One region of the Enterobacter sp. QK-SA4 genome, then DNA from elsewhere that is predicted to be linked to it. Evidence: predicted binding sites of a transcription regulator. Region 1 holds the regulator's gene; each other region holds the start of a gene.
What was found. Region 1 encodes CRP, which controls carbon source genes, mostly activating them, when cyclic AMP is high. Its sites were predicted from a motif close to ATGTGANNNNNNTCACAT; they were not measured.
Positions count from the first base shown of each region.

Region 2: a site for CRP is predicted at 1,867-1,884, ahead of serC (3-phosphoserine/phosphohydroxythreonine transaminase). Genes of this name have one in related genera too.
Region 3: a site for CRP is predicted at 2,082-2,099, ahead of AC1VYI_RS22785 (YjcB family protein). Genes of this name have one in related genera too.

Region 1 covers NZ_JBXFXH010000007.1:391,046-394,327, forward strand. Annotated here, with positions in the region: gene AC1VYI_RS03295 (YccS/YhfK family putative transporter) at 1-1,267, opposite strand, end outside; gene crp (cAMP-activated global transcriptional regulator CRP) at 1,325-1,957, opposite strand; gene AC1VYI_RS03305 (OsmC family protein) at 2,269-2,673, shown strand; gene AC1VYI_RS03310 (phosphoribulokinase) at 2,740-3,282, opposite strand, start outside.
Region 2 covers NZ_JBXFXH010000007.1:3,189,638-3,192,919, reverse strand. Annotated here, with positions in the region: gene ycaO (30S ribosomal protein S12 methylthiotransferase accessory factor YcaO) at 1-1,001, opposite strand, end outside; gene AC1VYI_RS17085 (DUF421 domain-containing protein) at 1,129-1,821, shown strand; gene serC (3-phosphoserine/phosphohydroxythreonine transaminase) at 1,984-3,072, shown strand; gene aroA (3-phosphoshikimate 1-carboxyvinyltransferase) at 3,142-3,282, shown strand, end outside.
Region 3 covers NZ_JBXFXH010000007.1:4,392,275-4,395,556, forward strand. Annotated here, with positions in the region: gene AC1VYI_RS22780 (EAL domain-containing protein) at 1-1,514, opposite strand, end outside; gene AC1VYI_RS22785 (YjcB family protein) at 2,161-2,442, shown strand; gene ssb1 (single-stranded DNA-binding protein SSB1) at 2,505-3,035, opposite strand.

The sequences.
Region 1 (3,282 bases):
TCAGCCCGGCCATCGTTCCGCCAGCCCGGTGCAGAATACGCACACGCGTGGCGCCGTAGCCGTTCTGGGTGACAAACAGCACGGTCATTAAGATCCAGTACGGTTTCGGCAGGTGCAGCGCCATGCCCATCAGGCTGGCGGTACTGAGCATCACGCTAATCCTGGCGGCGTTGCGCAGGGCGGACGATTTAAGAGAAAGATAGCTTTTGAGCGCGGGCAATAACGGAAGCCGTTTTTGCTTATCCGCCATCAGGTCGCGGGGATAAAGCGGGCGCTGCGTGCGCAACACGCGGGCGATGCGGCTGAAGTGCCAGGCGGCAAACTGGCCGACCGGGTTATCGGGATGCTGGCGGGCGATTTTCTCCAGCGCGCCCAGCTGTTTTTCCATGTTAAAGCGCGTCGGGTAGCGGTGGTAGAGAATATCATCGGCCAGCACGCGCAGACGTGCGGACACGGTTTGTGCGTTCCAGCGGATCACCGCTTCGGCGTGGCTGCGCTCGACCAGCTTTTGCACCTCCTGCGGGTGATGAAGGCTTACGGAGATGTGCTCCTGCAGATCCAGCCCGACCTGGAAGGTGCGCAGCAGCCGTTTGTATTCGTGGTTCTTGTTGGCGGCGAGCATATGCAGCTGCTGATAGCACTGGCTTATCAGGTCCACCACCTTCTGCTGGCGCGTCAGCAGCGGCGGTAAGGATTTTTCCGGGTCGGTATGCTGGGTGAGCAGGGTATATTTGGCTTCGCAGTAATCCGCAAGCTGCACATAGAGCAGGCTCAGGGATTCACGCAGCGGCTGTTCGCGCCACAGCCAGAACCAAAACCAGTTAAACAGCCCGTACCACAATGTCCCCAGGGCGTAGATCAGCAGCGGCTCCCACACCGGCATGTTCCCGGCGAGGCTCAGCGTGAAAATGGCCGCAATCAGCGAGGCGGGAAGCAGGCGGGCGTGCAGCGAACTGATTTCCGCCGTGACGCCGAGCGTCATCGCCAGCACGGTCAGGATCAGCGGCAGCGGGATATCCCGGGCAAGCAGAAGCTGCACGGCGAGGCTACAGCCGGCAAACAGGCAGCCACCGATAATCAGGCGTTTGAAAAAGCGCTTATGCGGCGTGTCCAGACCGGCGATGTTGCAGCAGGCGGGCACGAGGGAAAACAGCAGGCCTTGCTGAAGATGTCCGAGGATCAGGCCTATGGCCACAGGAAGACACAACACCAGCGTTTGCCGCAGTGCGTAGTTAACTTCCGGGTGATAGATCAGCCTGCGCCACATGGGGAGTAGAGACAAAAACGGCGTGACACCCTGCGGTGACACGCCGTTTGAGCGGAATTAACGCGTTCCGTAGACCACGATGGTTTTACCGTGGGCGGAGATCAGGTTTTGATCTTCCAGCATTTTCAGGATACGGCCCACTGTTTCACGGGAGCAACCGACGATCTGACCAATTTCCTGACGGGTAATTTTAATTTGCATGCCGTCCGGGTGGGTCATAGCGTCTGGCTGTTTCGCCAGGTTCAACAGGGTTTGTGCGATACGGCCGGTAACGTCCAGGAAGGCGAGGTTACCCACTTTCTCTGACGTGACCTGCAGACGGCGCGCCATCTGGGAAGAAAGACGCATCAGGATGTCAGGGTTAACCTGAATCAGCTGACGGAACTTCTTGTAAGAAATTTCAGCCACTTCACATGCTGTCTTTGCACGAACCCAGGCGCTACGTTCCTGGCCCTCTTCAAACAGGCCCAGTTCACCGATGAAATCGCCCTGGTTCAGATAAGAAAGGATCATCTCTTTCCCTTCTTCATCTTTGATCAGCACTGCCACCGAGCCTTTAACGATGTAATACAACGTTTCCGCTTTTTCACCCTGGTGAATCAGCGTGCTCTTCGATGGGTACTTATGAATGTGGCAATGAGACAAGAACCATTCGAGAGTCGGGTCTGTTTGCGGTTTGCCAAGCACCATGCGCTGTTATCCTCTGTTATAAGCTGTCACCAGAGTCATCAGATGCATCCGGACTCTGGGGTTGCAATCGAATTCTTACCCATACCCTGGGAAGTCGGCTACCGTAACGTTTCGCAGCCAGTAAAGTTTGATGTCCTCTGCATACACGTGTAACGTCAATGTATTACTGTAGCATCCTGAGTGTTTTAGCATAGCTTTCGCCGCGTGTCTCCTGGTGTCTCGCTTCAGCATGATGCAGGTCGCCTTCCATTGCGAGAAATGTAACGCACGCGTAATCTGTCACCAAAAATGCAACGTTGGAGTTAATGAATATGCAAGCGCGCGTGAAATGGGTTGAAGGTTTAACGTTCCTGGGCGAGTCCGCGTCAGGACACCAGATTTTGATGGACGGTAACTCCGGCGATAAAGCGCCAAGCCCAATGGAAATGGTGCTGATGGCGGCAGGGGGTTGCAGCGCCATTGACGTGGTGTCGATTCTGCAAAAAGGTCGTCATGACGTGACGGATTGTGAGGTTAAACTCACATCAGAGCGTCGCGATGAGGCGCCACGCCTGTTCACCCATATTAACCTGCACTTTGTGGTCACCGGTAAAGAACTGAAAGACGCGGCGGTCTCACGTGCGGTGGACCTGTCTGCGGAGAAGTACTGCTCTGTGGCGTTAATGCTGGAGAAAGCGGTAAAAATCACGCATTCGTATGAAGTGATCGAGGCGTGATTGATGGGGCATCGTGCGTGTTGATGCCCTCACCCTAACCCTCTCCCACTGGGAGAGGGAACATGCTCACGCGATCTGCTTCCCTTCCATCAGTCGCTCCACCAGCGGCGTCATGATGAGCTCCATCGCCAGCCCCATTTTCCCGCCCGGCACCACTAACGTATTCATGTGCGAAATAAACGAGCCCTGCAGCATTGCCAGCAGCCACGGGTAATCAATGCCTTCGAGATTGCGGAAATGGATCACCACAAAACTCTCATCCAGCGACGGGATGCTTTTGGCCGCGAACGGGTTGGAGGTGTCCACCGTCGGCACGCGCTGGAAGTTGATATGGGTGCGGGAGAACTGCGGCGTCAGGAAGTTAATGTAATCCTCCATGGAGCGCACCACCGAGTCCATCACCGCTTCGCGAGAATGGCCACGCTCGCTCATGTCACGCGTCAGCTTCTGGATCCACTCCAGGTTTACGATAGGAACCACGCCGACCAGCAGATCCACGTGGCGCGCCACGTCGTGTTGAGGGGTGACCACGCCGCCGTGCAATCCTTCGTAAAACAGGACGTCGGTGGGTTCCGGCAGCGGCTGCCAGGGGGTAAAGGTGCCCGGCAC
Region 2 (3,282 bases), 2.8 Mb from region 1:
ATATCCCAGGAAATTAAACCGCTGGAGTCAATGAAGTGGGTTTCAAGGTTGGTATGCTCGGCCACTTCTTCATCGTCAAACGTTGGCGGAGTGAAGACGTCGAGATCTTTCAGGCTACGGCCCTGCAGCAGCTCGGTAACGGTACGCTCCAGCGCCACGCCGAAGTCAGGGTGCGCCCCGAATGAGGCGAAGCAGGTGCCGTTGGCCGGGTTAAACAGCACCACGCAGATAACCGGATACTTGCCGCCCAGCGAGCCGTCATAGGCAAAGATTGGGAAACCTTCTGCTTCGAGCTTAGCGATGGACTCCACTACGCCCGGATAGCGCGCCAGCACCTCTGCCGGAATTTCAGGCAGGCTGATGGATTCAGCGATGATGCGGTTTTTAATGTGGCGTTCAAAGACTTCAGACAGACCCTGCACGCGCGCTTCATTGCGGGTGTTACCGGCGGACATACCGTTGGACACATACAGGTTGCCGACGATGTTCATCGGAATATACACGGTCTGCTCGTCAGACTGACGGGTGAACGGCAGGGCGCAGATCCCACGGTCTTCATTGCCAGACTGCAGATCGATCAGCATGCTGGCGGTCAGTTCGTTTTCCGGATCGTAGAAAGCACGCAGGCGCGCGTCGAGAATACCTTCCGGCAGCTCGTCATCTTCGGTCAGCGGGAACCATTTTTCATTTGGATAGTGAACGAACGGGCCGTTAGCGATGGTTTCGCCCAGCCAGAAGTCAGCGAAGAAATAGTTGGTGGACAGACGCTCAAAATACTCACCCAGCGCAGAGGCCAGTGCCGCTTTTTTTGTAGCGCCTTTACCGTTGGTAAAGCACAGGGCACAGTCTTTATCGCGAATATGCACGGACCAGACATGAGGCACCGGATTGAGCCAGGAGGCTTCTTCGATGTTAAAACCCAGGTCGGTCAGTTTCTGCTGGAAGCGAGCGATGGAATCTTCCAGAGCGGCGTCTTTGCCGGGGATAAACGTTTGAGTCATGGCGTTCACTTTTATCGTACGTAAAGCGCGCAATGATACGGGTTTTGCGTGACGGGTGCTATCTTCGGCGAAAATAAAAGGCTGGACTATGCTTAGTGGCAGTAACTGACTGTTAAGGCATAGAAAAATGAAAGCATTTGATCTCCAGCGGATGGCGTTTGATAAAGTTCCTCCTGAATTTCTGGGCGAAGTGGCGCTGCGTAGCCTGTATACCTTCGTCCTCGTCTTCCTGTTTCTTAAAATCACCGGCCGCCGCGGCGTGCGGCAGATGTCGCTCTTTGAGGTGTTGATCATCCTGACGCTGGGCTCGGCGGCGGGGGACGTCGCCTTTTATGACGATGTGCCGATGGTGCCGGTGTTTATCGTTTTTGTCTCACTGGCGCTACTTTACCGTCTTGTCATGTGGCTGATGTCGAAAAGCGAAAAGCTGGAAGATCTGCTTGAAGGGAAGCCTGTCGTTATCGTCGAGGACGGACAGCTGGCCTGGGAAAATGTACAAAGCGCCAATATGACCGAGTTTGAGTTCTTTATGGAGCTTCGCCTGAACAGCGTTGAACAGCTCGGGCAGGTGCGTCTGGCGATCATGGAAACCAACGGGCAGATCAGCGTCTATTACTATTCTGACGACGAGGTGAAGCCGGGGCTGTGTATCCTGCCGGATATGCTGATCGAGCGTTTCAGAACCGTACCGGAATCAGGCGAGTATGCTTGCGTAAGATGTAGCCATGTTGTCGCGATGCAGCCGGGGGATCGTCAATTATGCCCCCGCTGTGCAAATCCGGAATGGACGAAGGTTAGCCGGGCCAAACGCATCACCTGACAGCCATTTTGTCGGTTTTGTCTTAGCGAGGCGGCAGATTGTTTTGTGTGACGCGGGGCACATTTAACGGGTCATAAGTTTTAGACATTGCGGCGCGTGTCACTGAATGATAAAACCGATATCCACAGTTATAACTTATGGCTTTTAGCGTGGTGAGGGGAAATGGCTCAAGTCTTTAATTTCAGTTCAGGTCCGGCAATGTTACCGGCAGACGTGCTTAAACAGGCTCAACAGGAACTCTGTGACTGGAACGATCTCGGTACGTCGGTGATGGAAATCAGCCACCGTGGTAAAGAGTTTATTCAGGTGGCGGAAGAGGCAGAAAAGGATTTTCGCGATCTGCTGAATATTCCCTCGAACTACAAAGTATTGTTCTGTCACGGCGGTGGACGCGGCCAGTTTGCAGGCGTTCCGCTGAATATCCTCGGTGACAAAACGACGGCTGACTACGTTGACGCGGGTTACTGGGCAGCAAGCGCCGTTAAAGAAGCGCATAAATACTGCACGCCGAATGTTATCGACGCCAAAGTAACCGTTGACGGTCTGCGCGCCGTGAAGCCAATGAGCGAGTGGCAGCTTTCCGATAACGCAGCGTATCTGCACTACTGCCCGAACGAAACCATTGACGGGATTGCCATCGACGAGACGCCAAACTTCGGCAGCGATGTCGTGGTTGCCGCCGACTTCTCCTCCACCATTCTGTCTGCGCCAATTGATGTCAGCCGCTACGGCGTTATCTATGCGGGCGCGCAGAAAAATATCGGCCCGGCCGGTTTGACTATCGTCGTCGTGCGTGAGGACCTGCTGGGTAAAGCGCATAAATCCTGCCCGTCGATTCTCGATTACACCGTGCTGAACGATAACGATTCGATGTTCAATACCCCACCAACGTTTGCCTGGTATCTCTCCGGCCTGGTCTTCAAATGGCTGAAGCAAAACGGCGGCGTGGCGCAGATGGACAAGGTCAATCAGCAGAAAGCTGAACTCCTGTATGGCGTGATCGACAAGAGCGATTTCTACCGCAACGATGTGGCGAAAGCTAACCGTTCCCGCATGAACGTGCCGTTCCAGCTGGCGGACAGCAGCCTGGACAAAGTGTTCCTGGAAGAGTCCTTCGCGGCAGGCCTGCATGCGCTCAAAGGTCACCGTGTCGTTGGCGGCATGCGTGCCTCCATCTATAACGCGATGCCGCTGGAAGGCGTTAAAGCCCTGACGGATTTCATGATCGACTTCGAACGTCGTCACGGTTAATTTGCTGTTTTTCACCCCCGCAGCGTCCCTGCGGGGTTTTTATTATGTTGAGTTGAGAGTTTAGTTTTCATGGAATCCCTGACGTTACAACCTATCGCGCGGGTAGATGGCACCATTAATCTGCCTGGTTCAAAAAGTGTCTCGAACCGCGCTCTGCTGCTGGCAGCTCTGGCAAACGGCACCACCGTCCTCACAAACCTGCTGGACAGC
Region 3 (3,282 bases), 4.0 Mb from region 1:
TTCGCGAAGTGCCATCCCTGACAAAACTGGACGCCGCGCTTCAACAGCCAGCTCACCTGCTCTGCCGTCTCTACCCCTTCCGCAATGGTTTTCAGCCGCAGGCTTTGCGCCATCTCGATAATATGCTCGGCGATCAGGTGGCTGGTACTGTTGGTCGTTAAGGTATCGATAAACGATTTATCGATTTTCAGAATATCCACGTTCAGCGAGTAGAGGTTGTGCAGGTTCGAGTAGCCGGTACCGAAATCATCGATCGCGACTTCGTAACCCGCCTGACGGAAAGCCTGAATCACCGGCGTGGTTTTTGGCACATCGATAAAACCGCGCTCCGTCACTTCTATTTTGATTTGCTGCGCACGGACGGCGTAGTGGCGGGCCTTGTCGGAAATCATGGCGATCAGCCGCGAGGAGTGGAAGTCCGTGGCCGACAGGTTAATCGAAATATAGAGATGCGGATGCTCGGCCAGGAAATGACCCAGATCGTTGAACACCTCCTCAACGACATAGTCCGTAATCCGCTCGCTCATTCCCTCACTTTCCGCCAGCGGGATAAACTCAGCCGGGCTCATCACCTGCCCGTTAAAGCCAGGCCAGCGTAACAGCGCCTCCGCGCCCACACACTGGTTATTCTTAATATCAATAATCGGTTGATAGTGGACGCAAAGCTGTCGTTTGTTCAGCGCGCGGTGCAGTAAGCGCCCCGGCGAATTAAGCTCACGATGGGTACGGGACCATACCAGCAAAATAATAATGCTGCAGATCATGCCCAGCGGCAGCGTCAACGTCGCCTGGTGATAAAGCGTTTCATAAAAGCGTTTATTCGATGTCGAGACAATGGCCGCAATCGGTCTTTTGGGAGATGTTACGATCGTATAAAAGCGGTTATCTTTTTGAAATACCGATTCCTTATCCCGAATCATCGAATTTAATAAAGAAACATTGGCTTTCTGGCTGACGGAAAAGAAAGCATTGGTTACCGTGTCGTACACACCCCAGGAGAGAGAATGATCCGCGGACATGACTTCGCTGTATGAAAGCGGGTTGACGACAACCACATAATTTCCGCGCTGCATATATGTCATTTTATAGCCAGTATAAAATGGGGTGTCGCGATAATAATAGATAGCGACGTCAGGTTTACGCGTGTAATTAGCGACAGGAATGGCGTAGGGGTGATCCGGTGTAAAAACGGTCGAACAAAGAAAATTCTGACCTTCAGCGTAAATTAAATCGGCGACAAACAGGCGGCCACGAACAACGTTCAGCATATATTGACGGTGTCCCGGCGTGCAAAGCTCGCCCTGATATTTTACCGCCTCGTCCCTGGCCAGCTCAACCTGTTGAATAACCAGCTCTGTTTTGTCTAAAGCCAGTTCAGCAAATGTGCGTAGCTGGGCGCTTGTTTCAGAAACGGCTCGTAGCTGGGCAAACCATAGCGCAAGCATCACCGGCAGCATAACTACCATGATGATCCCTACCACCCTGAGCATTTTGCGCCGCGCGCTACGATTCATTTCCCGCCCTATATCCCTGCATGTTGTACGCCTGTAGTAATGAAGGCCGGATGCTTTGTTAAACAGGTGATTACGTTGCATGAATCATGCGAAGTTAGCAACTGACTTTTAGTATTAAAAATCTTAAATTTCGTTATGCCGATAATATTTTCCCGTAAGTTAAACTGTAAGTATTCGTTCCGTTTCAATTAAGGAAAATAATTATCCAGCCCGTTAGGGCTGACGGGAAGATAACACAACAGACGATCGTTGATTAAGCCAAACGTTTGACAGCATGAAAAAAGTACAAGTTCATCGGGACGTTTTATGCTATTTGCCCGGAGGCATTGTGTTCGTTGATTTATAAATAGTCAACCTTCACCACAATATTTTCAGGATTGGGTGAGAATAACGTCCCTCTTATAAAAACTGAATTTGCGGTATCACCACCTGCCCGATGTGCGTTTCCGGCACGCTGTGTGCCCACCTCCTCGTGCGCCGAAGGCCGAACCAACCCGCGCAATCGCCTTTTCTGAAGAATAAAATCCTCTTTTTTGATCGCTCAGATACTGGCGAATAAATCAACAAATGTGATATAGTTCACACATATTTTGTAACGAGAAACACCGTTTCATTCAGTTCGTCTGTTTTGTAGAGGATGGGTTTTATGGCAACCATTACTACCAGCATGGTTCTCCTGCGCTGGCCTTTGTTGAGTGCGGTGCTGATGTTTTTAGCCAGCACGCTGAATATTCAGTTTCGTAAATCTGACTATGCGGGTCTTGCTGTTATCAGCACCCTGCTGGGGCTGGGTGCGGCCTGCTGGTTTGCAACGGGCCTGCTTGGCATTACCCTGCTGGATATCGCCGCCGTCTGGGAAAATATTAAAGTGGTGATGGTTGAGGCGATGAGCCACACGCCGCCAGACTGGCCGATGGTGATTACCTGATCCCTGACGGAATAAAAAAACCCAGACGATAGTCTGGGTTTTTTGTTTTCAGCACGCGGAAATCAGAACGGAATGTCGTCGTCGAAATCCATTGGCGGTTCGTTAGACGGCGCCGGAGCAGACTGCTGCTGCGGACGAGACTGCGCGCCGCCGCTGAACTGGTTGCCGCCCTGCGGCTGCTGAGGCTGACCCCAACCGCCCTGCTGCTGGCTCTGACCGCCGCCAGCCGGTGCGCCACCGCCCTGACGGCCACCCAGCATCTGCATGGTACCGCCCACGTTGACCACGACTTCCGTGGTGTACTTCTCAGCACCGGACTGATCGGTCCATTTGCGGGTACGCAGCTGGCCTTCGATATAGACCTGAGAACCTTTACGCAGATACTCACCGGCCACTTCGGCCAGTTTGCCAAACAGCACAACGCGGTGCCATTCGGTCTGCTCTTTCATCTCACCGGTCGCTTTATCACGCCAGGATTCGGAAGTAGCCAGCGTAATGTTGGCAACTGCGCCACCACTCGGCATGTAGCGTACTTCCGGGTCCTGGCCCAGATTACCGACGAGAATCACCTTGTTTACGCCTCTGCTGGCCATGTTCGTGTCTCCTGAATACGTTTCTTAATAGTGTAAACGCGCGAGTGTACCATTTCCATGCTGCACTTTGATAGTTGCGTAGCACGTTCCAGAGTTCTCTCGCAACTCCACATTGTTACACAGCCAATCAGAAAATGCATTCCAACACTGTATATTCAAACAGGTCAAATTGTGTCATAATTAGCCGTTTCTGACAGCCGTTTGTCCTTCAAACAAATCAGGCAATCCGTGTTCCAACCGGGAAAGG